Regions from separate parts of the Streptomyces sp. NPDC127100 genome, predicted to be linked through region 3. Evidence: riboswitches for the same ligand, from Rfam matches in the RefSeq annotation. Region 3 holds a riboswitch; each other region holds the start of a gene.

Evidence for each region. A riboswitch is a leader RNA that binds a small molecule or an ion and turns the genes downstream of it on or off. The one in region 3 is predicted to bind thiamine pyrophosphate.
Region 1: another riboswitch for thiamine pyrophosphate. It lies ahead of thiO (glycine oxidase ThiO); the one in region 3 lies ahead of ACFWJB_RS16790 (thiamine ABC transporter substrate binding subunit).
Region 2: another riboswitch for thiamine pyrophosphate. It lies ahead of thiC (phosphomethylpyrimidine synthase ThiC); the one in region 3 lies ahead of ACFWJB_RS16790 (thiamine ABC transporter substrate binding subunit).

Annotation. Positions count from the first base shown of each region.
Region 1 is NZ_JBHXFL010000032.1:31,752-41,294, reverse strand. It holds gene bfr (bacterioferritin) at 1-390, opposite strand, end outside; gene ACFWJB_RS25220 (sulfite oxidase-like oxidoreductase) at 583-1,230, shown strand; gene ACFWJB_RS25215 (deoxyribonuclease IV) at 1,244-2,122, opposite strand; gene pknB (Stk1 family PASTA domain-containing Ser/Thr kinase) at 2,170-4,128, opposite strand; gene ACFWJB_RS25205 (thiazole synthase) at 4,262-5,059, opposite strand; gene thiS (sulfur carrier protein ThiS) at 5,063-5,263, opposite strand; gene thiO (glycine oxidase ThiO) at 5,260-6,471, opposite strand; TPP riboswitch at 6,469-6,580, opposite strand; gene ACFWJB_RS25190 (hypothetical protein) at 6,632-6,982, shown strand; gene ACFWJB_RS25185 (NAD(P)/FAD-dependent oxidoreductase) at 7,015-8,256, shown strand; gene ACFWJB_RS25180 (Rv2175c family DNA-binding protein) at 8,323-8,688, shown strand; gene ACFWJB_RS25175 (BMP family protein) at 9,019-9,543, shown strand, end outside.
Region 2 is NZ_JBHXFL010000001.1:465,283-474,825, reverse strand. It holds gene ACFWJB_RS02280 (LacI family DNA-binding transcriptional regulator) at 1-710, shown strand, start outside; gene ACFWJB_RS02275 (metallophosphoesterase) at 963-2,069, shown strand; gene ACFWJB_RS02270 (hypothetical protein) at 2,252-3,115, shown strand; gene ACFWJB_RS02265 (VWA domain-containing protein) at 3,137-4,591, opposite strand; gene ACFWJB_RS02260 (winged helix-turn-helix transcriptional regulator) at 4,588-5,016, opposite strand; gene ACFWJB_RS02255 (YybH family protein) at 5,083-5,505, shown strand; gene thiC (phosphomethylpyrimidine synthase ThiC) at 5,557-7,365, opposite strand; TPP riboswitch at 7,358-7,547, opposite strand; gene ACFWJB_RS02245 (YibE/F family protein) at 7,619-9,076, shown strand; gene ACFWJB_RS02240 (SsgA family sporulation/cell division regulator) at 9,227-9,543, opposite strand, start outside.
Region 3 is NZ_JBHXFL010000015.1:49,387-58,929, reverse strand. It holds gene pyrH (UMP kinase) at 1-295, shown strand, start outside; gene frr (ribosome recycling factor) at 477-1,034, shown strand; gene ACFWJB_RS16805 (phosphatidate cytidylyltransferase) at 1,034-2,215, shown strand; gene ACFWJB_RS16800 (hypothetical protein) at 2,304-2,480, shown strand; gene rlmN (23S rRNA (adenine(2503)-C(2))-methyltransferase RlmN) at 2,525-3,631, shown strand; TPP riboswitch at 3,668-3,773, shown strand; gene ACFWJB_RS16790 (thiamine ABC transporter substrate binding subunit) at 3,853-4,941, shown strand; gene ACFWJB_RS16785 (ABC transporter permease) at 5,010-6,608, shown strand; gene ACFWJB_RS16780 (ABC transporter ATP-binding protein) at 6,611-7,630, shown strand; gene ACFWJB_RS16775 (maleylpyruvate isomerase family mycothiol-dependent enzyme) at 7,655-8,452, shown strand; gene ACFWJB_RS16770 (LAETG motif-containing sortase-dependent surface protein) at 8,514-9,224, opposite strand; gene ACFWJB_RS16765 (VOC family protein) at 9,431-9,543, opposite strand, start outside.

The DNA of each region.
Region 1 (9,543 bases), on a different contig from region 3:
GTGGTGCTCCTCGTCGGCGAGGATCGCCTCGAAGACGTTGGCCGACGTGATGTCGTTCTTGGCCCGCATCACCTCGACGCCCCGGCGCAGCCGGTCGATGGCCTCGACCTCGATCTCCCGGTCGGCCTGGAACATCTCCGTCACGCTCTGGCCGACCCGCACGTGGAACAGGCGCTGGTAGTTGGGCAGGCCGTCGAGAAGCAGGATGCGGTCGGTGAGGAGTTCGGCGTGCCGCATCTCGTCGAAGGACTCGGCGCGCGTGTACTCCGCGAGCTTGGTCCAGCCCTTGTGGTCCTGCAGCTTCGAGTGCAGGAAGTACTGGTTGATCGCGGTGAGCTCGGCGGTCAGCTGCTCGTTGAGGAACTCGAGGACCTCGGGGTCGCCCTGCATCGCGTAAGGCTCCTTCCACGCGGGAACTGGCGGGTTGCGCCGCATGATTGCACCGGCATCGAAGATCGTCCAGTAAGTCTTGACTTAGTAAGTACGTACAGACTTAGAAAGAAATGCCCTTTTTGATCGCGTGTACCCGCATGTAAGGGGGCCGTGTCAGGGGCATCGGTCCGGGTCTGTCAGGATGGAGGCATGGGTCAGCCGGTGGAACACGGGTCGGGAGAGGGCGGTTCGGGGAAGACGCCGCAGGTCGAGCTTCCGCCGGGACAGCGGCTCCAGCGCGGCTGGCCGGTCACCCACTACGGTCCGGTCCCCAAGTTCCGGCCCGAGCGGTGGGAGTTCCGGGTCTTCGGCGCCACCGCCGGCGGCGACAAGCACTGCTGGACCCACGAGGAGTTCACCGCCCTGCCGTACACCACGGTCGTGGCCGACCTGCACTGCGTGACGAAGTTCAGCATGCTCGGCTCCGAGTGGGGCGGCGTGCCGGCCCGCACGATCCTCGAGATCGCCCCGCCCGCGCCCGCCGTCACCCATGTGATGGTGTGGGCGGAGTACGGATTCAGCTCCAACCTCCGGCTGTCCGACTTCGCCGCCGAGCGGACCCTGTTCGCCACCCACAAGGACGGCGAGCTGCTGACCGCCGAGCACGGCTTCCCGCTCCGCCTGGTCGTCCCCCACCTGTACGCCTGGAAGGGCCCGAAGTGGGTCCGCGGCATCGAGTACATGACCGCCGACCGCCGCGGCTTCTGGGAGGAGCGCGGCTACCACAACATCGGCGACCCGTGGCGGGAGCAGCGCTACTCCTACCAGGAGGAGCCCGGGGACGGCCCCGGGCTCTGACCCGGCCGCCGGATCAGCCGTCGCGCAGCTTCTTCAGCCGCTCCACGTCCGCGGCGTGCCCCTCCTTGCCGCCCGGTGTCTCGATGACCAGCGGCACGCCCTCGGTCGCCGGGTGCGTCATCAGTGCCCGGAACGGGTCCTCGCCGATGTGGCCGGCGCCGATGTTCTCGTGGCGGTCCTTGTGCGCGCCCGCCACGTCCTTGGAGTCGTTGGCGTGGATCAGCTTCAGCCGCCCCTCGCCGACGGTGTCCACCAGCAGGTCCAGCGTCCGGTGCATGCCGGCCGGGCCGGTCAGGTCGTGCCCGGCGGCGAAGATGTGGCAGGTGTCCAGGCAGACGCCCAGCTTCGGATGGGCGTCCAGCGCCTCGAAGTAGGGCCCGAAGTCCCAGGTCCGCGAGCACAGGGAGGCGCCCTGTCCGGCGGTCGACTCCAGCAGCAGGTACGGGTCGTCGTCGTGGGTCAGCTCCTCCAGCAGCGGCAGCATGAACTCCCGCACCTGCTTCAGGGCCACGGAACGGTCCCGTCCGCCGGTCGCGCTGCCGGTGTGCACGACCACCCCGAGCGCCCCGATCTCGCGCCCGCGCCGCAGCGAGTGCCGCAGCGACTCCACCGACCGCTCCACCGTCGCCTCGGTGTGCGACCCGAAGTTGATCAGGTACGGCGCGTGCACGTACGCCGGGATCGACTCGGTGGCGCAGGCCTCCCGGAACGCCTCGTCCTGCTTCGGGTTGCCGGCCGGGGTGGCCCAGCCGCGCGGGTTGGCGACGAAGACCTGCACGGCCTCCGCCCGCAGGTCACGGGCGTAGGACAGGCCGACGGAGTGCAGGCCGCCGGCCACGGGCACGTGACCGCCGACCGGGTTGCGCGGGAGGGCGGACTGTTGACTGTTCACCCGTTCAGGGTGTCATGCCCGGTCAGGGGTCCGGACCGTGAGAGCCGTCACCTGATGGTGATCTTGATGGTGGAGCCCTTGGGCGCCGTGTCCCCGCCGTCGACGGACTGGTCCTTCACGGTGTCGCCGAACAGCCCGAGCAGCCCGCGGTCCTCCTTCACCCCGAACCCGGCGTCCTCCAGCTTCCGCTTCGCGTCGTCCACGCTGTCGCCCACCACGTCCGGCACCTCGATCATCTCGGGGCCCTTGGACACGGTCAGCGTCACCGTGTCGCCCTCGGCGGCCCGGCTGCCGGCGTCCGGCGTCTGCCGGGCGACCTGCCCCTCGTCGTACTCGGAGGTGACCTGCTCGGTGGCGACCTTCACCTTCAGGCCGGCGTCCGTCAGCTCGGCCCTCGCGTCCGCCAGGTCCTCGCCGGTCACGTCCGGCACGTCGATCGGGCGGCCCTTGCTGACCACGAGGGCGACCGCCGAGCCCGCGCGCACCTCGCTGCCCGTCCCCGGGTCCGTGGAGATCACGAGGCCCCTGGGGACGTCCTCGCTGAACGCCCGGGTCACCATGCCCGGCTCCAGCCCCTCGTCCTCGAGCAGGGTCCGCGCCCGGTCCAGCTTGTAGCCCTGCACGTCCGGCAGCTTCACGGTGTCGGGACCGTCGGAGATCGTGAACGACACCGAGTCGTTCCGGCGGATCCGGGTGCCGACCCCGGGGTCGGTGCTGATGACGGTGCCCCGCTCGACCGTGTCGCTGTAGGCGTGCCGGACCGCGCCGACGTCGAGCCCGGCCTCCTCCAGCCGGTCCTCGGCCTGCGCCTGGGTCTTCGACAGCAGCGGTGGCACCTTGGTGAACTGGCCGGAGTTGATGTACCAGACGCCCGTGCCGACGCCGAGGACGAGCAGCACGGCGACGACGAGGGCCACCGGCCCGCGCTTCAGCCGCGGGCGGCGGCTCCGGGGCGGCAGCGGCGGCTCCGCCGCCAGCCGGCTGGTGCGGTGCACCCCGTCGGCGCCGGGGACGCCGGCCGGGCCGGCGGGCGGGTCGACGTCCTCGTTCACCGGCAGCGCCCGGGGCAGTGTCAGGGCGCGCGGGATCACACTCGTGCGGTCCTCGGCGTTGTCGTGGTCCGCGGCGAGAGCCTGCGGGGGCACCGCGTCCAGCTGCTCGGCGGTCAGCGCCGCACGCGCCTCACGGGCCCGTGCCAGCAGCGCCACGGCGTCGTGCGGGCGGACCTCCGGGGTGCGCGCGGTCGCCGAGGCGACCAGGTCGTCCAGCGGATACGCCATCCCCGGGACGGCGGCCGACGGCGGCGGCACGTCCTCGTGGAGGTGCTTGTAGAGGATCTGGGCGGGGGAGTCCCCCTCGTGCGGCTTGCCGCCGGTCAGCATCTCGTACAGGACGACACCGCACGCGTACACGTCGACCCGCGGATCGGCGGTGCCGTCCTCGATCTGCTCGGGCGCCAGGTAGGAGACCGTGCCCAGCACCGACCCGGTGGTGCTGGTGACCGTGTCCACGGCCCGCACCAGCCCGAAGTCGGCGACCTTGACCCGGCCGTCGTCCCCGATCAGCACGTTCTCCGGCTTCATGTCCCGGTGCACGAACCCGGCCCGGTGCGCGGCGCCCAGCGCGGCCAGCACCGGCTCCAGGATGTCCAGCGCGGCCCGCGGCTGGAGCGCCCCGCGCTCGCGCAGCACGTCGCGCAGGGTGCAGCCGGCGATGTACTCCATGGCCAGATAGACGTACGCCCCCTCGGCCCCCTGGTCGAAGACCTGGACGACGTTGGGGTGGTCGAGCCGCGCCACCGACTTGGCCTCGCGGATGAACCGCTCCACGAAGGTGGCGTCGGTGGCGAGCGTCGGGTGCATCACCTTCAGCGCGAGCACGCGGTCCAGGCGGGTGTCCACGGCCCGGTAGACCGTGGCCATCCCGCCGACCGCGATCCGCGCCTCGACGCGGTACCGGCCGTCGAGCACCTGCCCGACGAGAGGGTCCTGAAGGGTCGTGTCCACGCAGGCGAGTGTACGAGCCGCCGCGGACACCCGGCGGCCACGTCCGGATCCGCGGCGGTACTGAAGCGGACCTGTGACGCTTCCCACCCCACGCCCCGGCCGGCCGCCCGCGGCGGGTCACCCCCGCACGGGCTCACCGGAAAGCGGGCCGCTCCGGATCCAGCACCGCCAGGCCCTCCGCGGGAGACGACGCCTCCGCGAAGTGCCGGCGCGGAATCCGCCCGGCCCGCCGGGCCAGCCTCCCCGCCTCCACCGCGGAGCGCATCGCGGCGGCCATCAGCACCGGCTCCTGCGCCCGCGTCACCGCCGAGGCCAGCATCACCCCCGCACAGCCCAGCTCCATCGCCAGAGCCACGTCCGACGCCGTACCGGCCCCCGCGTCCAGGATCACCGGCACGCGCGCGTGCTCCACGATCAGCTGGAAGTTGTGCGGGTTGCGGATGCCGAGCCCCGATCCGATCGGCGACCCGAGCGGCATGATCGCCGCGCACCCGACGTCCTCCAGCTTCCGGGCGAGGACCGGGTCGTCGTTCGTGTACGGCAGCACCGTGAAGCCGTCGTCCACCAGCGTCTCCGCCGCGTCCAGCAGCTCGATCGGGTCCGGCAGCAGGGTGCGCTCGTCGGCGACGACCTCCAGCTTCACCAGGTCCGTGCCCAGCGCCTCGCGCGCGAGGCGCGCGGTGAGGACCGCCTCCCCGGCGGTGAAGCAGCCGGCCGTGTTCGGCAGCACCCGGATGCCGAGCTTCTCCAGCACCGACAGCACCGACCCGTGCACGGACGGGTCCACCCGGCGCATCGCGACGGTCGTCAGCTCCGTCCCGGACGCCACCAGCGCGCGCTCGAGCACGTCCGGGCTGGGTGCACCGCCGGTGCCCATGATCAGGCGGGACGTGTAGGCAGTACCGCCGAGAACGAAGGGATCGTCGGCCATGGGTCAGCCTCCTTGGACGGCGGTGAGGACTTCGACGCGGTCGCCGTCGGACAGGGCGGTGGCGGACCACTGCGCGCGCGGGACGACGGTCTCGTTCAGGGCGGCGGCCACTCCGGACGGCGCCGCGGTGAGCGTGCGCACCAGGGCGTCCAGGGCGGTGCCGGGAGCCACCTCGCGCGGCTCCCCGTTGACGCGGACGTTCATACGGTCCCCTCCGTGAGTGCGGGGGCGGCACTGAAGCGCCGCGGAGTGAAGGGGCGGGCCTCCTCCGGGAGCTCCCCGGTGGTCAGGACGTCCGCCATGACGTCGCCGGTGACCGGGGTCAGCAGCACGCCGTTGCGGTAGTGCCCGGTGGCCAGCAGCAGCCCCTCCGGCCCGGCCGGGCCGAGCAGCGGGGCGTTGTCCGGGGAACCGGGGCGCAGACCCGCCAGCGTCTCCGTGAGGGGCAGTTCGGTGATGCCGGGGACCAGCTCGTGGGCGTCGCGCAGCAGCTCGTAGACGCCGCCCGCGGTCACCGTCGTGTCCCAGCCCAGCTCCTCGCTGGTGGCGCCGACGACCAGCTCGCCGCTCTCCCGGGGCACCAGGTAGAGCGGGTTGCCGCGCACCACGGCACGCACCGTCCGGCTCAGCAGCGGCCCGCGCGTCCGCGGCATGGTCAGGCGCAGCACCTGCCCCTTCACCGGCCGGACCGGCGGCAGTACGTCGTCCGGCACGCCCGCCAGCCGCCCGCTCAGGCTGCCTCCGGCCAGCACCACCTGCCCGGCCTCCAGCGCCGTCCCGTCGGCCGTGACGACGCCGGTCGCCCGGTCCCCGGCGAGGGTGAGCCGGTCGGCCCACACCCGGTGGAGGACCACGCCCGAGCGCTCGCAGGCGGCCAGCAGCGCGCCGGCCAGGCGGCGGGGGTCGATCTGGTGGTCGCCGTCCACCCGCAGCCCGCCGCGCACGCCCGGCGCGAGCATCGGTTCCAGGCGCCGGCACTCGCGGCCCGACAGCCACTCGGACTCCAGGCCCGAGCGCTCCTGCAGCGCGTGCAGTTCCCGCAGGTGGGCCCGGTCGTCGGCGTCCATCGCGACGGCCAGGGTGCCGCAGCGGCGGTACCCGAGGCCGTGGCCCGTGAGGTCGGTCAGCTCGGCGGCGAACTCCGGGTAGCGGCGGGCCGAGGCGAGGTTCAGCGCGAGCAGCGTCTGCTCGCCGTAGTGCAGCTCCGTGACGGCGGCCAGCATCCCGGCCGCCACCCGGGCGGCCCCGCCGCCCGGGTCGGGGTCCACGAGGGCCGTGGCGAGCCCGCGCTGCGCGGCCCGCCAGGCGGTGACCAGGCCGATGATCCCGCCGCCCACGACGAGCACGTCCGGCGTACGCGCGGACGTGCGGGACGACGACGGTACGGACGGTGCGTTCGGTGGGGACGACATGGGCGTCCAGCCCCTCCCTTCGCCGGCATGACCCGGATCAGGTTCGTACGGTCGGAGGCCGCCAGCCTCCCTCTCAGCCCGGTGCGTCCGGGCTCCCGCGAGTGCTTTACGTTGGCCACCCTAGCCCGCAGCGCGCCGAACTCGTAAGGGAGTCCCCACCGTGGCCCGTTCGCTCGACGGTCTCGTCCTCGCACCGGTCGCCGACCAGGCCCCCGGCCAGGTCGGGACCCGCACCCGGTTCACCTACCACGAGGAGGACGGGGCGGTCTGGGCCGAGTACGCGGGCGGCGACGTCGTCCGCGGCCGGCTGGTGGGCACCCGCGCGGGCGACCGGCTCGACTTCCGCTACGTCCAGCTCAGGACCGACGGCAGCACGTCGTCGGGGCACTGCGTCTCGACGGTCGTCGACCTGCCCGACGGGCGGGTGCGCCTGGAGGAGAGCTGGGAGTGGGAGTCCCGGCGGGGGAGCGGGACGAGCGTTGTGGAGGAGATCACCGCACACGGGGACTGACCGTCGATTTGCCGGGTGTCTAAGGTGATCAGGTGAACGAGCAGACGCAGGAGCGGGGAGCGGACGCGGAGCGTCGCGTGGTCGTCGTCGGTGCGGGCATGGCGGGCGTGCAGACCGCGGTCGCCCTGCGCGAGCAGGGCTTCACCGGCACGGTGACACTGATCGGCGCCGAACCCCACCAGCCGTACGACCGCCCCCCGTTGTCCAAGGCCGTCCTGCTCGGCACGGCCGAGGGCTCCGCCTTCGACGTCGACTTCGAGGCGCTCGGCATCGAGCTGCGGCTCGGCTGCGAGGCGCTCGGCGTCCGCCCCGGCACACACGTCCTGGACACCTCCGCCGGGCCCGTGCCGTACGACGTCCTGGTGGTCGCGACCGGCGCCGAACCGGTCCTGCTGCCCGGCGCCGAGGACGTCCCCGGCGTGCATCTGCTGCGCACCCTGGACGACGCCGAGCGGCTGCGTCCGGTGCTCGCCCGGCAGCACGACATCGTGGTCGTCGGCGCGGGCTGGATCGGCGCCGAGTTCGCCACCGCCGCGCGCGAGGCGGGCTGCGCGGTGACCGTCGTGGAGGCCGCCGACCGGCCCCTCGCCGGTGCCCTGCCCGCCGAGGTCGCCGCCCCCATGACCGCCTGGTACGCCGACGCGGGCGCCGTCCTGCGCACCGGCGCGCGCGTGGAGCGCGTCGAGCCCGGCCACGTCGTCCTCGACGACGGCTCGCGACTGCCCGCCGGCGCCGTGGTCGTCGGCATCGGAGCCCGGCCCGCCACCGCCTGGCTGGCCGGCTCCGGCGTCGAGCTCGGCCCGCAGGGCGAGATCCTGGCCGACGACCGCCTGCGCACCTCCGTGCCGGACGTCCACGCGGTCGGCGACTGCGCCTCCTTCCCCTCCGGCCGCTACGGGGAGCGCCTGCTCGTCCACCACTGGGACAACGCCCTCCAGGGCCCGCGCACGGTCGCCGCCGACATCGTCGGCGCCGCCACCGGCGAGGTCCCGCCGGTCTACGACCCGGTGCCGTACTTCTGGTCCGAGCAGTTCGGCCGGTTCGTCCAGTACGCGGGGCATCACACGTCCGCCGACACCACCCTGTGGCGCGGCGACCCCTCCGGCCCGGCCTGGACGGTCTGCTGGCTGCGCGACGAGCGGCTGATCGCCCTGCTGGCGGTGGGCCGCCCCCGCGACCTGGCCCAGGGCAGGCGCCTGATCGAGGCGGGCGCGCGGATGGATCCGCGGCTGCTCGCCGACCCCGCGCGGCCGCTCAAGGCGGCGACGGCGTAGTCCGCCGCCGGCCTCTCGGGGCGGGTCCGGCTTCCCGGTGTCAGCGGCAGATGGCAGGCTGGAGGCGTGACCGAGATTGACGCAAAGACCGATGCTCTCGTACCCGCCTGGCTCACCGTCCCCGACATCGCCGAGATGCTCGGCGTCGAGGTGACCCGGGTGCGGCAGCTGATCAAGGAAGGCCAGCTCATCGCCGTACGCCGCGGCGAGAACCGCGCGCTGCACGTCCCGGCGGCCTTCATCGACGAGGACAAGGTCGTCAAGGGCCTCGTCGGGACCCTGACCCTGCTGCGGGACGACGGCTTCACGGACGAGGAGATGCTCGAGTGGCTCTTCACCCCGGACCCGACCCTGCCCGGCACCCCCGCCCAGGCGCTGAGCGAGAATCGCGGCACGGAGGTGAAGCGCCGCGCCCAGGCGCTCGCCGTCTGACCTGACACACCGCCGGCGGGGGGGGCCCCCCGGCCCCCCCCCCGCTTCGGCGTTCCCACCCCCTGCCCGCCCGCTTCCGTCCGGCCACCCCCGCCGGACCGCCCGCATCCGCGCCGGCCACCCGCCCGACCGCTCCGGCCCCCTGGCGTCACCCTCCGCCACCCCGCGTTCGCGCCCGGCAAGCCCCGGGCCGTCGTCCGCGTCACCTTGCTCACGGGCGGATAACAAGGTGGACAGAAGGGGTTTTCAGGCAGGTCTACGCGCGTTAATCTGCGGCGAAGCCAGCGCCGAAGCCGAACCGTACGGCGCTTGTACGACAGGAGCTCCACAATGCGCCGGATTTCCCGGATCACGGTCGCAGGCGCAGCGACCGCCTCCCTGGCCCTCGCCCTCGCCGCCTGCGGCGGTACCTCGACCTCCTCCGGGTCGTCGGACTCGAAGGGCGACAAGGGTCTCGCCATCGCCTACGACGTCGGCGGCAAGGGCGACCAGTCCTTCAACGACGCCGCCTACTCGGGCCTGGAGCAGGCGAAGAAGGAGTTCGGCTACGCCACGGCCGACATCGAGCCCACCGAGGGCGAGACCGACGCCGACAAGGAGCAGCGCCTCGCGTCGCTGGCGAAGCAGGGCTACAACCCGGTCATCGGCGTCGGCTACGCGTACGCCACCGCCATGAAGAACGCGGCCGAGAAGTACCCGGACACCACCTTCGGCATCGTGGACGACTCCCAGATCCAGGCCAAGAACGTGGCCGACCTGGTCTTCAGCGAGGAGGAGGCCTCCTACCTCGCCGGTGTCGCCGCCGCCAAGAGCACCAAGACCAACACGGTCGGCTTCGTGGGCGGCGTGGACGTT
Region 2 (9,543 bases), on a different contig from region 3:
CCAACGTCGCGCTGGACGGCACGGTCGTCATCGACCCCTCCGACCAGGATCCGGTCGTCAGCGAACTGGTCCGCCAGGGCTTACCGGTCGTCTCCGACGGCCGCCCGGCCGGCGCGCTTCCCGTGACCGCCTGGGTCGACAACGACCACGAGGCCGCCGTGCTCGGCATCCTCGACCACCTGGCCGCCGCCGGCGCCCGCCGGATCGGCCTGCTCACCGGCACCACGACCGACACGTACACCCACCTGTCGACCACCGCCTACCTGCACTGGTGCGAGCGCGTCGGACAGGACCCGGTCTACGAGGCCTACCCGGCACACGACCCGTGCGCCGGGGCGGTGGCCGCCGACCGGCTGCTCGCCCGGCCCGACCGGCCCGACGCCGTGTACGGCCTGTTCGACCCGAACGGCACCGACCTGCTGGCCGCCGCCCGCCGCTACGGGCTGCGCGTCCCGGAGGACCTGCTGCTGGTCTGCTGCAGCGAGTCCACGGTGTACGCCAGCACCGAGCCGCCCATCACCACACTGTCGCTGAAGCCACGCCGCATCGGCACGGCTGTCGTCCAGCTCCTCATCGACGCGATCGAGGGGCTCGACTCGGACCGGACGGTCGAGCAGGTGATACCGACGGAGCTGATGGTGCGGACGTCCTCGCAGCGCCGTCCGCCCCGGACGACGGTCAGCCCGCCGCGGTCACCCGAGCGCGAGTAGTGGCCGGGCCGCCCGGAGCGCGGCCCCGACCGACGGAAAACAGGCCGGACGGTACCCGATCGGTGAAGATCACGCCGACGTCACGGACGGGCGAAGCCCGGCCCAATCGGGGCGAAAGCCGCGGTGAACCGGGGTCCTGCTCCGATTCACCACCCCTGGGTCATCACACAGAGCGATCCGCATTCCTATGATGGGCCCACACACCGCGGGCCGCTGCGACCAGGCAGTCCGAAGCGGTGCAGATGCGGCGCGATGGTGGAGGGGTCGATGACTCAGGGGGCCGGTCAGGGACCCGAGGTGGAGCGGACGGCGACGGTGCGCGACTTCCGGGTGCCCGCGTACGTCCACGAGGCCGCTCCGTACGCCGCCCCCGTCCCGCACGCGGGCGAGGCCGCTCCCCCTTCCGGTAAGGGGTACGAGGAGGCCTATCCCGAGGGGTACACACCCACTCAGCGCGATCTGCCCGTCATCCGTAGGGGTGACACGGTGCAGGTGACCGTCGACCCCGAGCAGGCTCCGGCGGCGCAGCCCGCCACGGGCCAGGGACCGCTGTTCGTCGTCGGCGACGTGCACGGCTACTTGGACCAGCTGATCGCCGCCCTCCAGGAGAAGGGCCTCGTCGACTCCGCCGGCCAGTGGTGCGCGGGCACCTCCCGCCTGTGGTTCCTCGGTGACTTCACCGACCGCGGCCCGGACGGCATCGGTGTCATCGACCTGGTGATGCGGCTGTCCGCCGAGGCCGCCGCGGCCGGCGGCTACTGCAAGGCGCTGATGGGCAACCACGAGCTGCTGCTGCTCGGCGCCAAGCGGTTCGGCGACACCCCAGTCAACTCCGGCGCGGGAACCGCCACCTTCCAGGCGGCCTGGCTGCTGAACGGCGGCCAGAAGACCGACATGGACCGGCTCCAGGACCACCACCTGCAGTGGATGTCCCGCCTCGACGCGCTCGAAGAGGTCGACGGGCACCTGCTCGTCCACTCGGACACCACCACCTACCTCGACTACGGCCGCTCGATCGAGGAAGTCAACGACACCGTCCGCGAGACGCTCACGCGCAACGACGCGGAGGAGGTGTGGGACCTGTTCCGCAAGTTCACCAAGCGCTTCTCCTTCCGCGACGAGGGCGGTGCCGACGCCGTGCGCTCGCTGCTGGACACCTACGGCGGCACCCGCATCGTCCACGGCCACAGCCCCATCCCCTACCTCCTGGGCGAGGTCGGCTCCGAGGACGGCGAGGACGACACCCGCACCGCCGTCGAGGGTCCCCACGTCTACGCGGACGGGCTGGCCATCGCGATGGACGGCGGTGTGACCATGGCCGGAAAGCTGCTGGTCCAGCAACTCCCGCTGGACGCCTGACCGTTCACGGGGCCGCCGTCTTCCCGGCGGCGGGCCCGCGGCTCGGCACCCAATTTCCGGAAACCCCCTGTCACCGCGCGCCGTCACCGCTCTACCATCGGCTTATCCGTAGCAGGCTCCCCTCCGTTTCTGCCCGACGGCTCGTTGGCATGCGAGCCCCAAGCCCTACGGAGCATCGGGGGATGCACATGAACAGCGTTCCGCAGCATCTGTCGAACGAGGACCGCCAGGAGTACGAGCGGATCCTCGACGAGGTGCTGCGCTCCGCACCACACCGCCCGGAACTGGCCGCTGTCGGTCAGCGGCTCAACACCGAACAACTGCGCACCATGGCACTCGACGCCACCGCACTGATCACGGCGGCGGCCGGCACCGAGTACCAGCACTATGTGAAGGTCCGCGAGGAACTGCGCCGGCCGGCGCCGGCCGCCCCGTCGTCCGCGCGCGACTCCGGCTCCGACGCGCCGGGTACGGGCGCGCTGGGTCTCGCCGCCACCGTGGGGGAGGCCGCTGAGGCCGCCGGCGCGGGCGCCGGCGCGGTCGTCGCCGTCCTGGCACCCGTCCTGGCGGGCACCGCCGCGGCGATCTTCCTGCTCGTCGGCTACGTCCTGAGGATGGTCGCCCCGGGGCAGGCGTTCGCGCGGACCATGCTCACCACGGGGTGGGTGTTCGGCGGTGTGGCCGCCGTCGCCATCCTCGTCGCGGGCGTGGGGCTGCTGCTCACCGCGCTGCGCAACCGGCCCTCCGCCGAGTCCGGCCGCTACGGCGAACTCGACGGGGAGGTGGCCCGGGCCAGGGAGGCCTGGCACGACGCCCTGCTCGAACGCGGCATCCTGCCGTTCCTGCGGGAGGCGCTCACCGACCCGGACGCGGCGGTCGCACTGCACCCCACGGGGCCGGCGCCCGCGAGCCGGATGCCGCACCTCGGCTACGACCGCCCGGGGTTCACGAGTCCCGGCGACGACCGGGAGGGCCCGCGCCCGAGCTACTCGAGCCCGGACTACAGCAGCCCGGACTTCGGCGGCCCGGAACACCGACCGGAGTAGCCACCGGCCGGGGCGGGCACGTCAGAGGATGCCCGCCCGGCCGGCGGCTGCGATCCAGGACGGGAACTCGGACAGCAGGCGGTCGTACAGTTCCTGGTCGGGGACGGTGCCGATGTCGTCCACGGCGAAGAAGCCGACGTTGTCCACGCGGCGGCCGGGCAGGGTGTCGAACCGCTCGAGCACCCCGTAGTTGGACCGGCCGAGCCCCACGAACTGCCAGAAGACCGGCTCCTCCACCGCCTCCCGCAGCTCCCGCTCGATCTCGTCGTTGCGGTAGACACCGCCGTCGGAGAAGAACAGCACCAGGGTCGGCGCCTGTGCCGGGTTGTCCCGGACGAAGGCCCGGACCTCGGCGATCACCTTCTGCTCCTCGTTCTGGATGCCGACCGCCCGCATGTCGACCTGGTCGTCGTGGAGCCCCTTCTTCCGTCCCCGGCGGAAGAGGCCCACCTCGCCCACCCGCACGTGCAGCCGCAGCCACTCGGGGAGGTCGCCCAGTGTCAGGTCGGGCAGCCGTGCCGGGTTCGAGGCGAAGGTCCAGGCCTGCATCTCACCGTCGTCGTCGAGCTGTGCGGCGACGGCGGCCATGCGTTCCACCACGTCCGCCACCACGCCCTTGGAGTAGAGGAAGGACATGGACCCGGAGGCGTCGAGGACCAGGACGACGCGTGCCGTGACACCGGTGGCGCCGTGTTTGCTCAGGCTGACCGCGACCTGCTCCTTGCGCAGGGACAGCCGCTTGCGCATGTCGACGGGGAGGCGCTCCTCCCCCTTGGTGAGCCGGGGCCCTGGCGCCGCCGGAGGGGCCACCGGAGGCGCCGCCGGAGGGGCCGCTGGTGCGGGCGGCGCCGTGGGTGCCGCCGCCGGGGGAGCCTGACGCGGGGTTCCGGCGTACGGCGTGGGAGGCAAGGGGGTGGAGGGTGCCGCGGCGGTCGGGGCGTCGTCGACCGTGATGCCGAAGTCGGTGGCCAGCCCCGCGAGACCGGCGGCGTAGCCCTGCCCGACCGCCCGGAACTTCCACTTCCCCTGGCGCAGGTACAGCTCGCCGCCGACCAGCGCGGTCTCGGTGCCGGCCGCCATGTCGAAGTACGCCAGCCCGGCCCCGGTGGCGGCGTCCAGCAGCCGCAGTGACAGCCCCGGCACCTGGCCGAACGTCCCGCCGTCGGAGGAGGCGCACAGGACGATGCGGTCGACGGCGGGCTCCAGCGCGCGCAGGTCCACCTCGACGGTGTCGGTCATGACACCGGAACCGGGCCCGCTCTCCTTGCCCAGGTGCCGCACCGCCCCGGACGCGTGCCGGGGCTGGTTGTAGAAGACGAAGTCGCCGTCGTCCCGTACGCGTCCGGCCGAGGTGAGCAGCAGCGCGGAGGCGTCGACCTCGGGCACACCGGGGCCGGCGGACCAGCTGAGTGCGACCCGCACCGCGGGGGAGTCGACGGCGACATTGGCGCCCTTGCTCAGGGATGTGGCTGTCATGGGCCCAGTCTGCCGAGACGCGCTCCCCGGCGGGAGGGGGCGGGCCCCGTGCTGCGTCCCTTCTCCCGCTCCCCCGGTTCCCCGCCGGGTATCAGACGCTGCAGCTCGGCACCGGTGGCGTACAGGGCGACCAGCAGCGGCCGCAGGGACCGGCCCGCCTCCGTCAGGTCGTAGCGGGTGCGTACGGGAAAGCCCGGCAGCCGTTCCGCGGTCACCAGGCCCCTCTCCCGCAGCGCCGTGAGGCGTTCGCTGAGCACCTTCGCCGACAGGTCGGGCAGCAGCGTCCGCAGCTCCGTGAAGCCGCGGGGGCCGCCCATCAGCTCGCGGAGCACCAGGGTGGTCCAGCGGCCCGAGACCGCCGCGAGGGCGGCCTCCACGGGACAGCCGGCCTCGGGGCGGCGGGTCCGACCCCGCGCATCGGGCACCAACTCCTCGTCCCAGGCGTGACTTACCGTTTGGTGACCTGCGCTGACGGGCTGTTCGCTTGTCACATGACGCATCCCCCCAGTGTGCCGCCGGCCACCAGCGCGGCCGAGCTTCCGCACGTCTTCGCGCGAGCCTTCAACACCTTCGACCCGCAGGTCCTGGACCAGGTCTACGAGCCCGGAGCCGGCTTCGTTCCCGAACCCGGCCGACTGGTCACCGGGCCGGGCCGGATACGGGCCAACGACGAGTTCCTCCGGCTGCGCGTCCCGATCCGGGTGGCGCCCCGGCACACCTACGTCGTCGGCGACCTGGTCCTGCTGATCGTCGACTTCGTCATCGACGGCGTCGCCGCCCACGGCGGCCACGTCCACATCGAGGGCACCGCGACCGACGTGGCCCGTCGCGGGCCCGACGGCTGCTGGCGTTACGCGATCGACAACCCGTTCGGAGTGGCGACCGCTCCCGAGGCGGCCCCGGCGCCCCGCTGACGCCGGGCGGCCCGGCGAGGGACCGCACGGCGTGGAGCCGGTGACGGAGGTTCAGTCGGCCAGCGGGAGGTACACCCGGTTCCCGGCGGCGGCGAACTCCTTCGACTTCTGCAGCATGCCCTCGGCGATCTCGTCGGGAGAGGCGCCTTCGGCGGCCACCCCGCCGAACCGCTCGTTGATGCTCTGGCTGATCTTCATGGAGCAGAACTTCGGTCCGCACATGGAGCAGAAGTGGGCCGTCTTGGCGGGCTCGGCCGGCAGTGTCTCGTCGTGGAACTCCCGCGCCGTGTCCGGGTCGAGAGCCAGGTTGAACTGGTCCTCCCACCGGAACTCGAAGCGGGCGTCCGACAGGGCGTCGTCCCACTCCTGTGCGCCCGGATGCCCCTTGGCGAGGTCGGCGGCGTGGGCAGCGATCTTGTAGGTGATGACGCCGGTCTTGACGTCGTCGCGGTTGGGCAGGCCCAGGTGTTCCTTGGGCGTGACGTAGCAGAGCATGGCCGTGCCCCACCAGGCGATCATCGCGGCACCGATGCCGGAGGTGATGTGGTCGTACGCCGGTGCGACGTCCGTCGTCAGCGGGCCGAGCGTGTAGAACGGAGCTTCGTCGCAGATCTCCTGCTGAAGATCGATGTTCTCCTTGATCTTGTGCATCGGGACGTGCCCCGGGCCCTCGATCATGGTCTGCACGTCGAACCGCCTGGCGGTCCGGTTGAGCTCCCCGAGCGTGCGCAACTCGGCGAACTGCGCCTCGTCGTTGGCGTCCGCGATCGATCCCGGCCGCAGGCCGTCGCCGAGGGAGTACGTGACGTCGTAGGCGGCGAGGATCTCGCAGAGCTCCTCGAAGTTCTCGTACAGGAACGACTCCTTGTGATGCGCCAGGCACCAGGCGGCCATGATCGAACCGCCGCGCGAGACGATGCCGGTCTTGCGGTTCGCGGTCAGCGGCACGTAGGCCAGGCGCACGCCCGCATGGACGGTCATGTAGTCCACACCCTGCTCGGCCTGCTCGATCACCGTGTCCTTGTAGACCTCCCAGGTCAGTTCCTCGGCCTTGCCGTCGACCTTCTCCAGGGCCTGGTAGAGCGGCACGGTGCCGATGGGCACGGGGGAGTTGCGCAGCACCCACTCGCGGGTGGTGTGGATGTTACGGCCGGTGGAGAGGTCCATGACCGTGTCGGCGCCCCAGCGGGTCGCCCAGGTCATCTTCTCGACCTCCTCCTCGATGGAGGACGTCACCGCCGAGTTGCCGATGTTGGCGTTCACCTTCACCAGGAACCGCTTGCCGATGATCATCGGCTCGATCTCCGGGTGATTGACGTTGGCCGGCAGCACGGCCCGGCCCGCGGCGATCTCCTCACGGACCACCTCCGGCGCGACGTTCTCCCGGATGGCGACGTACTCCATCTCGGGCGTGATCTCGCCCCGGCGGGCGTACGCGAGCTGCGTCACCGCACCGCCGCGGCCGCGGCGCGGCTGACGCGGACGCCCGGGGAAGACCGCGTCCAGATTGCGCAGGCCTCCGCGCGGCGAGGTGTGCTTGATCCCGTCGTCCTCGGGCCGGACGGGCCGGCCCGCGTATTCCTCCGTGTCGCCGCGGGCGACGATCCAGTTCTCCCGCAGCGCCGGCAGCCCCCGGCGGACGTCGGTGTCGACGAGCGGATCGGTGTACGGGCCCGACGTGTCGTAGAGCGTGACCGACTGCCCGTTGGTGAGGTGCACCTGGCGGACCGGCACCCGCAGGTCGGGGCGCGAACCCTCGACGTACGCCTTGTGCCAGCCGATGGACTTCCCGGTCTCCGCGGACTCCGCCTCGGCGGAGTGCTGGGTGGAGACAGGCGTGCGTGCGTCCTTGATGGTCATGAGACCTACTCCCTACGCCGGCATTACCCGGTAACAGGTTCAGCGGTCGACGCAGCCGTTTCCGTCCGACGACGCCTCGTGGTCAACATCACTCGACTTCGGTGATGTTTCCCGTGAAACATCGCTGGGACGGAGGTCAGCGCCCTCTCAGCCCGGTGCTCCGAGCTCCCGCGTGTACAAAGGTGCCCCCACGCTAGCGTCGATCCGGGCGCGGTGAACAGGGGGCCCCTCTCCTTCTTGCGATGATCGGTCGGTGACCACGACCCAGCACCCTCCCTACCCGCCGCACGAACCCCGCCGCGGCCCGGGCGCGCCGTCGGGCGACGGGAGTGCGCACGACCATGCCCCCGGCGGGGAGCACTCCGGCAGTGGCGGGCACGGCGGCAGTGGGGGGCACGGGCACGCACACGGACACGGTCACGGGCCCGCGGCTCCCGTCTCGCGGCATCTGCGGAAGGTCATCGCGGCGGTTCTCATCCCCTTCGCCGCCGCGGTGCTGGTCGGGCTCGCCGTGCTCTGGCCGGGCGGCGCGCCACCGCACGAACGCACCGGGGTCGGCTTCGACCGGCAGACACAGGAGGCCACGGTCACCAAGGTGGACAGGCTGAGCTGCCAGTCCGTCAACGCGTCGGGGGGCGTCCCGACCGGCGACACCTCCACCGCGGAGGGCTCCTCCGCGGCGCAGCAGGCGAACGGCGACTGCAAGCGGGCGACGATCCGCGTCGACACCGGCGGGGACAAGGGCCGCACCTTCCAGGAGATCGTGCAGCCGGACCAGACACGCCAGTTGCACGAGGGCCAGAAGGTGGTCGTCGCCTACGAACCCTCCGCGCCGAGGGACCTGCAGTACTCGGTGACCGACATCGACCGCGGCTTTCCGATGGCCCTGCTCGCCGGCATCTTCGCGCTGGCCGTCGTGGTCGTCGGCCGGCTGCGGGGTCTGATGGCCCTGGTCTCGCTGGCCATCAGTTTCGTGCTGCTGAACTTCTTCATCCTGCCCGCCATCCTGCAGGGCTCGAATCCCCTGCTGGTGGCGGTGATCGGGTCCAGCGCCATCATGCTGATCGCGCTGTATCTGTGCCACGGGCTGTCGGCGCGGACCTCCGTGGCGGTGCTCGGCACCCTGGTCTCCCTGCTGCTGATCGGTGTCCTGGGGTCGCTGTTCATCGGCTGGGCGGCGCTCACCGGCAACACCGACGACAACACCGGCCTGATCCACGGCCTGTATCCGTCGATCGACATGAGCGGCCTGCTCCTCGCCGGGGTCATCATCGGTTCGCTCGGTGTCCTCGACGATGTGACGGTCACCCAGACGTCGGCGGTCTGGGAGCTGCACGAGGCCAATCCGACGATGGGCTGGCGCGGCCTGTACCGCGCCGGCATCCGCATCGGCCGCGACCACATCGCCTCCGTCGTCAACACCCTCGTCCTCGCGTACGCGGGCGCCGCTCTGCCGCTGCTGCTGCTCTTCTCTATCGCGCAGAGCAGCGTGGGGACGGTCGCCAACAGCGAGCTGGTCGCGGAGGAGATCGTGCGCACGCTGGTGGGCTCGATCGGCCTCGTGGCGTCCGTGCCGGTCACCACCGCCCTCGCGGCCCTGGTCGTCTCGGCCGACCGTCCGGCGGGGCGTGCGGCCGGGCAGAGCGCGGGGGCGGCGGACGCGGGCCGGGCACCGGCGCGGGGCGGGCGGGGCCGCCGCCGCAAGCGCTGAACCGCCCGTGGGCCCACTCTCTGCAGGTGGGCCCGCTCGCAGCCCGTGGACCTGTTCGTACTTGGCCGGCCCACGCCTGAAGAAGCGTTCCTGCACAGGCGGACAACGCACCGAGGCGTCGAGCCACCGACCGGGGGCCGCCGGAACGGTTCAGCCCGCGCTCTGCTCTTCCGCGAGGATGCGGTCCAGGGCCTCGTCGAGGTGGGCGTCGAAGTCGGCGAGGGCACCTTCCTGCCCCAGCGGCACCAGCTTGTCGGTCCGGTCGAGGAAGGCCACGAGCGGCGCGGCCGAAGAACGGAACAGCGCCTGGTCACTGCCCACCTGAAGGCGGATCAGCACCTCGGCCGGCGGGCCGGGATCGACGGGTGCGATGCGCACGTCGCCGTCGCCGCACGGCGTACCCACCCCGTCGACCAGCAACTCCCGTCCGAATGCCCAGGTCACCGGGGCATCGCCGGGCAGATGGA
Region 3 (9,543 bases):
CCAGCGCGCCCTCGAGATCGACGCCGAGGCCCTGCTCATGGGCAAGAACGGCGTGGACGGGGTCTACGACTCCGACCCGAAGACCAACCCGGACGCCGTGAAGTTCGACGCCCTCGGCTACGGCGAGGTCATCACCCGCGACCTGAAGGTCGCCGACGCCACGGCCGTCACGCTCTGCCGCGACAACAGCCTCCCGATCGTGGTCTTCGAACTCCTGAAGGAGGGCAATATCGCCCGCGCCGTCAAGGGTGAGAAGATCGGCACGCTTGTGGGTGACCAAGACAGCCGGGACTGACCGGAGAACCACCCCCTGTCCGCGGACGCCACCTGTCCGGGGGACGGACGGGACGGGGCCGGGCCGGGGGATGGACAATGTCCCACCGGTCGGGAACCGTGCAGGAAGAAGACGCGACGCAGCCGGCCGCAGCCCAGACGGGACCGCAGCCGGGCCTACTCAAGACACGCAGGAGCAAGTGGTGATCGAAGAGACCCTCCTCGAGGCCGAGGAGAAGATGGAGAAGGCCGTCGTGGTCGCCAAGGAGGACTTCGCCGCGATCCGCACCGGCCGTGCGCACCCGGCGATGTTCAACAAGATCGTGGCCGACTACTACGGCGCGCCGACGCCGATCAACCAGCTGGCCTCGTTCTCCGTGCCCGAGCCGCGCATGGCCGTGGTGACGCCGTTCGACAAGAGCGCCCTGCGCAACATCGAGCAGGCGATCCGCGACTCCGACCTGGGCGTCAACCCGAGCAACGACGGCAACATCATCCGGGTGGTGTTCCCCGAGCTCACCGAGGAGCGCCGCCGCGAGTACATCAAGGTCGCCAAGGGCAAGGGCGAGGACGCCAAGGTGTCCATCCGTTCCGTGCGCCGCAAGGCCAAGGACGCCATCGACAAGCTGATCAAGGACGGCGAGGTCGGCGAGGACGAGGGCCGCCGTGCGGAGAAGGAGCTCGACGACACCACCGCCAAGTACGTCGCCCAGGTGGACGAGCTCCTGAAGCACAAGGAAGCCGAACTGCTCGAGGTCTGATGAACGACTCTTCCTGGGGAGCGCCGCCACAAGCCGGGTACTGGGGGCCGTCCGACCAGGGGCCTGCCCAGGGGGTTGCCCCGGCGGGCCCCGCGTACGATGCGCACAGCGCGCAGCAGACTCGCCCCATGCCGATCGTGCCCGGCGTACCCGAACACGGCGGAGACCAGGACGACGACCAGGGGGCCGCTCGGCTGAGCGGCCCCCTGTTCCGAGACGAGCCGTTCCGAGACGAGCCGTTCCGCGACGACATGTACCGCGGTGAGACCCCGTCGGCGCAACCCAGTGCGGTGGTGCCGCAGAATCCGGAGCCCATGCCCGACGCCCAGCAGCCGCCGCAGCAGCCGCGGCCGCAGCCGCAGAAGAAGAGCGCGGGGCGTGACCTGGGCGCCGCGATAGGGGTCGGTGTCGGACTCGGCGTGGTGATCATCGCGTCGTTGTTCGTCGTCAAGGCCGTCTTCGTGGCTGTCGTCGCGGCAGCCGTCGTGGTGGGCCTGTGGGAACTGACCACGCGGCTCCAGGAGCGCAAGGGCATCAAGGCGCCCCTCGTGCCGCTCGCGGTCGGCGGCGCGGCGATGGTGGTCGCCGGGTACGTGCGCGGCGCCGAGGGCGCGTGGGTCGCCATGGCGCTCACGGCGCTCGCGGTCCTCGTCTGGCGGATGACCGAACCGCCGGAGGGATACCTCAAGGACGTCACGGCGGGCCTGTTCGCCGCCTTCTACGTGCCTTTCCTGGCGACGTTCGTCACCATGATGCTGGCCGCGGACGACGGCCCGTGGCGGGTCCTCACCTTCCTGCTGCTGACGGTCGTCAGCGACACCGGCGCGTACGCGGTCGGCTGGCGCTTCGGCAGGACCAAGCTCGCCCCGCGCATCAGCCCCGGCAAGACCCGCGAGGGCCTGTTCGGCGCGATCGCCTTCGCGATGGCGGCGGGCGCGCTGTGCATGCAGTTCCTGATCGACGACGGCTCCTGGTGGCAGGGCCTGCTGCTCGGCCTCGCGGTCGCGGCCAGCGCCACGCTGGGCGACCTCGGCGAGTCCATGATCAAGCGGGACCTCGGCATCAAGGACATGGGCACGCTGCTGCCGGGCCACGGCGGCATCATGGACCGCCTGGACTCGCTCCTGCCCACGGCACCGGTGGTGTGGCTGCTGCTGGTGATCTTCGTCGGCTCGGGGTGACCGGCCTCGCCTCGGTGAACGGCCCCCGCCCGAACAGGGCGGGGGCCTTCTCCTGTGCGGCTGCCCGATGATCACCTAGGGTTCCGCCATGGCGCAGGCGAGGCGGGGAGACGACGGCAGGTACCACGGCGACCTGCCGTGCGTGTGGTGCAAGGCTCTTCTCGACCAGAAGGGCCGGCGCAGAGTGCGCCGCTACTGCGGCCCGTGGCACCGCACCAAGCAGTACGCCACCACGGTCGTCGCCGTGGTCGCGGGCCTGTTCTGAGCCCGACCGGGCCACCCCGATGGATCTGCGACACTGGTTGAGTCATGCCTAAGCCCGGAGAACTCACATTCGTCGCCCCGCGCGGAGCCAAGAAGCCGCCGCGGCATCTCGCCGATCTCACGCCTGCCGAGCGCAAGGAGGCCGTCGCCGCGATCGGTGAGAAGCCGTTCCGTGCGAAGCAGCTCTCGCAGCACTACTTCGCGCGGTACGCGCACGACCCCGAGCAGTGGACGGACATCCCGGCCGGGTCCCGCGCGCCGCTCCAGGAGGCGCTGCTGCCCGAGCTGATGTCGGTCGTCCGGCACCTGTCGACCGACCAGGGCACCACCCGCAAGACGCTGTGGAAGCTGTTCGACGGGACCCTCGTCGAGTCCGTCCTCATGCGCTACCCGGACCGGGTGACCATGTGCATCAGCTCCCAGGCGGGCTGCGGCATGAACTGCCCCTTCTGCGCCACCGGACAGGCCGGACTCGACCGGAACCTGTCCACCGCCGAGATCGTGCACCAGATCGTGGACGGCATGCGGGCGCTCAGGGACGGAGAGGTACCCGGCGGCCCGGCGCGGCTGAGCAACATCGTGTTCATGGGCATGGGCGAACCCCTCGCCAACTACAACCGGGTCGTGGGGGCCATCCGCCGCCTCACCGACCCCGAGCCCGACGGGCTGGGACTGTCCCAGCGCGGCATCACCGTCTCCACGGTCGGCCTGGTCCCGGCGATCCACCGGTTCGCCGACGAGGGCTTCAAGTGCCGCCTCGCCATCTCCCTGCACGCCCCCGACGACGAACTGCGCGACACCCTCGTCCCCGTCAACACGCGGTGGAAGGTGCGCGAGGTCCTCGACGCCGGCTTCGAGTACGCGGCCAAGTCCGGGCGCCGGCTGTCCATCGAGTACGCGCTGATCCGGGACATCAACGACCAGGCGTGGCGCGGCGACCGGCTCGGACGCCTGCTCAAGGGCAGGCCGGTGCACGTCAACCTCATCCCGCTCAACCCCACGCCGGGCTCGAAGTGGACCGCCTCGCGGCCCGAGGACGAGAAGGCGTTCGTCGCGGCGATCGAGGCGCACGGTGTGCCGGTGACCGTCCGGGACACCCGTGGACAGGAGATCGACGGGGCGTGTGGTCAGCTCGCCGCGAGCGAGCGGTAACCTGACCGGCGTACAACTTCATATTCAGACATCTTCATATTCCGACAGGGGAGCGCCACAGCGCTGAGAGTGCGGCACCGGCCGCAGACCCTCCGAACCTGGCCCAGGTCATTCTGGGTAGGGAGATCGGTCATCACTCGAGCTGTTGCGCCCTGCCCGGGTCCCTCGCCAGGGGTCCCGGGCGGGGCCGCGTCTTCTCCTGGTAACCCAGGAGGAATTCCGTGAGCATCACCAAGAAGGCCGGAGTCCTGGCCGTCGGGCTCGGCCTGGTCGGCGGCCTGGCCGGCTGTGGATCGTCGTCCGGCGGCGACGACCAGGCGTCCGGCGGTTCCAAGACCGTGACCCTCGTCAGCCACGACTCGTGGGCCGCGTCCAAGGACGTCATCGCCGACTTCGAGAAGAGGTCCGGCTACAAGGTCCGGGTCCTCGAGGACGGCGACGCCGGACAGGCCGTCAACAAGGCCATCCTCACCAAGGACAACCCGCAGGGCGACGTCTTCTTCGGCGTCGACAACACGCTGCTGTCCCGCGCGCTCGACAACGGCCTGTTCCAGTCGTACGAGCCCAAGGGCTCCGACATGATCCTTCCCGAGTACCGGGTCGACCAGGACAAGCACCGCGTCACGCCCATCGACACCGGTGACATCTGCGTCAACTACGACAAGGCGTACTTCGGCAAGCACAAGCTGACCCCGCCCGACTCCCTCGACGACCTCGTCAAGCCCGCGTACAAGAACCTCCTCGTCACCGAGGACGCCGGCAGCTCCTCGCCCGGTCTCGGCTTCCTGCTGGGCACCGCGGCCAAGTACGGCGACGACGGCTGGCAGGACTACTGGAAGAAGCTGAAGTCCAACGGCGTCAAGGTCGTGGACAGCTGGGAGCAGGCCTACAACGAGGAGTTCTCCGGGTCGTCCGGCGGCAGGAAGGCGAAGGGCGACCGCCCGCTCGTCGTCTCCTACGCCTCCTCGCCGCCCGCCGAGGTGATCTACGCCGACCCGAAGCCGGACACCGCGCCGACGGGCGTCGCCACCGGCACCTGCTTCCGCCAGGTCGAGTACGCCGGCCTGCTGAGCAACGCGAGGAACACCGAGGGCGGCAAGGCACTGCTCGACTTCCTGGTCGGCAAGGAGTTCCAGGACGACATGCCGCTGAACATGTTCGTCTACCCGGTGCGGGAGGCCGCGCAGGTGCCGCCGGAGTTCGTGAAGTACGGCCCCCAGGCCAAGAACCCGCTGACCCTGGACCCGAAGAAGATCGCCGACAACCGTGACCAGTGGGTCAAGTCGTGGACCTCGCTCCTCCTGAAGTGACCGAAGTGACCGAGGCCGCCCGGTCCGCCGGTACCCGGCGGCGCGGGAACGCGGCGCGGCTGGCCCTGATGGCCGGCCCCGTCGCGTTCTTCGCGGTCTTCTTCGCCTACCCCGTCGCCGCGATCGTCGCGCGCGGACTGCGGGTCGACGGGGTCTGGCGGTTCGGGCGGATCGGGGACGTCCTGGCCCAGCCCGACATCCGGCACGTGCTGTGGTTCACCACCTGGCAGGCGCTCGCCTCGACCGCTCTCACGCTGCTGGTCGCCCTGCCCGGCGCGTACGTCTTCGCCCGCCTCGACTTCCCCGGCAAGCAACTGCTGAGGGCCGTGGTGACCGTGCCGTTCGTGCTGCCCACGGTCGTGGTGGGCACCGCCTTCCTGGCGCTCGTCGGGCGGGGCGGGCTGCTCGACGAGCTGTGGGGCGTACGGCTGGACACCACGGTGTGGGCCATCCTGCTCGCGCACGTCTTCTTCAACTACGCCGTCGTCGTACGCACCGTCGGCGGTCTGTGGGCACAGCTCGACCCGCGTCAGGAGGAGGCGGCGCGGATGCTCGGCGCGTCGCCCCTGCGGGCCTGGCGGCGGGTCACCCTGCCGGCGCTCGGGCCCGCCGTGGCCGCCGCCGCGCTGATGGTGTTCCTGTTCACCTTCACCTCCTTCGGCGTCGTCCAGATCCTCGGCGGCCCCGCCTTCTCCACCCTGGAGGTGGAGATCTACCGCCAGACCTCGCACGTCTTCGACCTGTCCACGGCCGCCGTGCTGACGCTGATCCAGTTCGCGGCGGTCGGCGCCGTCCTCGCCGTGCACGCCTGGACGGTGCGGCGGCGCGAGACGGCCCTGCGGCTGGTGGACGCCTCCCGCACCGCGCGCCGGCCGGGCGGAGCCGGGCAGTGGAGCCTGCTGGCCGGGGTGCTCGTCACCGTCGCCGGCCTCGTGGTGCTGCCGCTCGCCGTGCTGGTCCAGCGGTCCCTCGGCAGCGGCCTCGGGTACTACCGGGCGCTGACCCACGAGGACGGCGGCACCTTCCTCGTCCCGCCCATCGAGGCGGTCGGCAACTCCCTGCAGTACGCCGTCGCCGCCACCGCCGTCGCCGTGGCGGTCGGCGGTCTGGCGGCGGCCGCGCTCGCCCGGAGGGACGCGGGCCGTCTGGTGCGCGGCTTCGACGCGCTGCTGATGTTGCCGCTCGGGGTGTCCGCCGTGACGGTCGGCTTCGGGTTCCTGATCGCGCTGGACGAGCCCCCGCTGGACCTCAGGTCCTCCTGGCTCCTGGTGCCGCTCGCCCAGGCGCTGGTCGGCGTCCCCTTCGTCGTACGGACCATGCTGCCGGTGCTGCGGGCGGTGGACGTGCGGCTGCGGGAGGCGGCGGCGGTGCTCGGGGCGTCGCCGTGGCGGGTGTGGCGGGAGGTCGACCTGCCGATGGTGCGGCGGGCGCTGCTGATCGCGGCCGGGTTCGCCTTCGCGGTGTCGCTCGGCGAGTTCGGGGCGACCGTGTTCATCGCGCGGCCCGACAACCCGACGCTGCCGGTCGCCGTGGCGCGGCTGCTGGGGCGGCCCGGGGACATGAACTACGGGCAGGCGATGGCCCTGTCGACGATTCTGATGGTGGTGTGCGCCGTGGCCCTCGTGGTGCTGGAGCGGCTGCGGACCGACCGGAGCGGGGAGTTCTAGCGATGCTGCTGAGTCTGCGGGACGCGACCGTCCGCTTCGGCGGGCGGGCCGTGCTCGACGCCGTCGGCCTGGATGTCGCCGAGCACGAGGTCGTGTGCGTGCTGGGACCCAGCGGCAGCGGCAAGTCGACGCTGCTGCGCGCGGTCGCCGGGCTGCAGCGGCTGGACGCCGGACGGGTGGTGCTGGACGGGCGCGACCAGTCGGGAGTGCCCGCGCACAGGCGCGAGGTCGGGCTCATGTTCCAGGACCACCAGTTGTTCCCGCAGCGGGACGTGGCCGGCAACATCGCCTTCGGGCCGCGGATGCGCGGGGCGTCGCGGTCCCGGCAGGAGCAGGACGTACGGGAGTTGCTGGAGCTGGTCGGGCTGCCGGGGGCCGGCCGCCGGTCCGTCGCCGCGCTCTCCGGCGGTGAGCAGCAGCGGGTCGCGCTGGCCCGCGCGCTCGCGCCCCGGCCCCGGCTGCTGATGCTGGACGAGCCGCTCGGTCAGCTCGACCGCTCGCTGCGGGAGCGGCTGGTGGTGGAACTGCGGGAGCTGTTCGGCCTGTTGGGCACCACCGTGCTCGCCGTCACCCACGACCAGTCGGAGGCCTTCGCGCTCGCCGACCGGGTGGTGGTGATGCGGGACGGGCGGATCGCCCAGGAGGGGACGCCGCTGGAGGTGTGGCAGCGTCCGGCGGACGCCTTCGTGGCCCGGTTCCTCGGCTTCGACAACGTGGTGGAGGCGACCGTCGCCGGGCAGGTCGCGGCCACGGCCTGGGGCAAGGTGCCGGTCCCCGAGGACGCTCCCCAGGGGACGCGCACCGTGCTGGTGCGGCCCGCCGGGGTCAGGATCGTGCCCGCCGACGCCGGTCTGCGCTGCACGGTCGCCGCCCGCACCTTCCGCGGCACCCACGTCGCCGTCCACCTGCAGCCCGAGGACGCGCCGCGCCTGGAGGCGGCGTGTGCGCTGCGGGCGGCTCCGGAGGTCGGGGACGTGGTGGGCGTGGAGTTCGACGGGGCGGAAATCGTGGTGCTCGGGTGATCGTCCGCTCCTAGGATGCGGACCATGACGCCACTGGCACACGAGCGCTACTGCGACGAGATAGCCCACCAGGTAGCTCAGTTGAGGGACCTGGTGACCTCCGGCACCGATCTCTCCGCCACCGTACCTACCTGCCCGGACTGGTCCCTGGAGGAGCTGGTCCGGCACACCGGCGGCGCTCTGCGCTGGGCCGGGCTGCTGGTGCGCACCCGGGCCCGGGAGAACGTGCCCGACGAGCAGGTGCCCGGCGGCGCCGGCCCCGAGGCCCGGGGCGACGCCGCCGCGCTGGACGCCTGGCTGGCGGAGTCGGGCGAGGCGGCCGTCGGCGCGCTGCGCGAGGCCGGGCCGGACGCCAAGGTGTGGTCGTGGGGCGAGCGGCATGACGCGGGCTTCTGGGCACGCCGGATGACGCACGAGATCACCGTCCACCGCGCGGACGCCGTGCTCACCGCCGGCCTGCCCTACCGGGTCGCGCCGGACGTGGCCGCCGACGCGATCGACGAGTGGCTGGAGATCCTGGTGTTCGTGCAGCGGACCGGCACGGACCCCGAGGCGAACGAACTGCGCGGCGCCGGCCGGAGCATCCACCTGCACGCCACCGACGCCGCCCCCGGACTGGACGCCGAATGGCTGATCGGGCTGGGCGAGGACGGCCTCACCTGGCGTCGCGGCCACGAGAAGGCGACCGTCGCCCTGCGGGGGCCGCTCACGGACGTCCTGCTCGCGTTCTACCGGAGGCTGCCGCTGGACGCTTCCGGTCTCGAGGTGGTCGGTGAGCGGGAGTTGCTGGAGTTCTGGCTGGAACGGGCGTCGTTCGGCTGACACGGCAAAGGCCCGCCCCCGGCCGGGGGCGGGCCACCGTCTGCACGGTACCTGCGAGGCGTCAGCGGGTGCCGTTCGCCCCGCGACGGCGCAGGCCGAAGAAGACCGCGCCGCCACCGACGACGACGAGGGCCGCGGCGATGCCGACGATCATGCCGGTGTTGGAGTTGGCACCGGTCTCGGCGAGGTTGGACTCACCGGCCGCCGGGGACGGGGCGTTGCTCGGCACGGCCGCCGGGGCGCTGCTGCCGCTCTGCGAGGGGGCGGGGGCCGACGTCGACGGGGCCGGGGCCGGCGTCTCCGTCTCCTCGGCCGGGGTGGACGAGCTCTGCGACGGGGTCGGGGACGGCGTGTCCTCGGTCTTGCAGGCGGTCGCCGGGGTGACGAGGTTGGGCTTGATGTCCTCGTCGACGTAGCCGCCGGCCTTGACGTGGATGCGGTACTCGGCGTTGGGCTTCCAGTCCGCGGCGAAGGTGATGGTGCTGCCCTCGCGGGTGCCCTTGACCACCTGCTCGTCGATCTTCTGGGCGTCCGCGCCGTTGTTCTGCAGGTACACGGTGACGGTGGCGGGGATGCCGGCGGGGTCCACGTCGGTGACGGTGATGACCCCCTTGTCGCCGTCGCACTTGGCGGCGGCGGAGAACTCGCCGATGTTGCAGGCGAAGGCGTTGCCGGCGGCGCCGAGCGCGAGGGCCGCCGTGGCCGAGGCGACGCCGAGGGCACGGACGCTACGGCGGGACGCCGTGCGGCTGAGTATGGACAGGACTGCCACGTTGTTCCTTTACGGGAAGCGCGGATGCGGGGGGTGGAGAGGGTGCTGACGACGTCAGCACACCCAGGAGCCTCACTGGTCTATAAGCGGTGCATAAGAAGTGTCAACGCATATGCCTGTCAAGGGCGTTGCCTTTGCCCTCTTATTAACCGCCGAGACGTTTCAGCGCTTCCGGTCCCCCCGCGCGCACCCGGTCCGCGTCCGGGTCAGCCCTCGATCACCGCCGGGTCCATCCACGTGACCTCCCAGGTGTGACCGTCGAGGTCGTCGAAGGCCCGGCCGTACATGAAGCCGTGGTCCTGGGTCTCGCCGGTGGCCG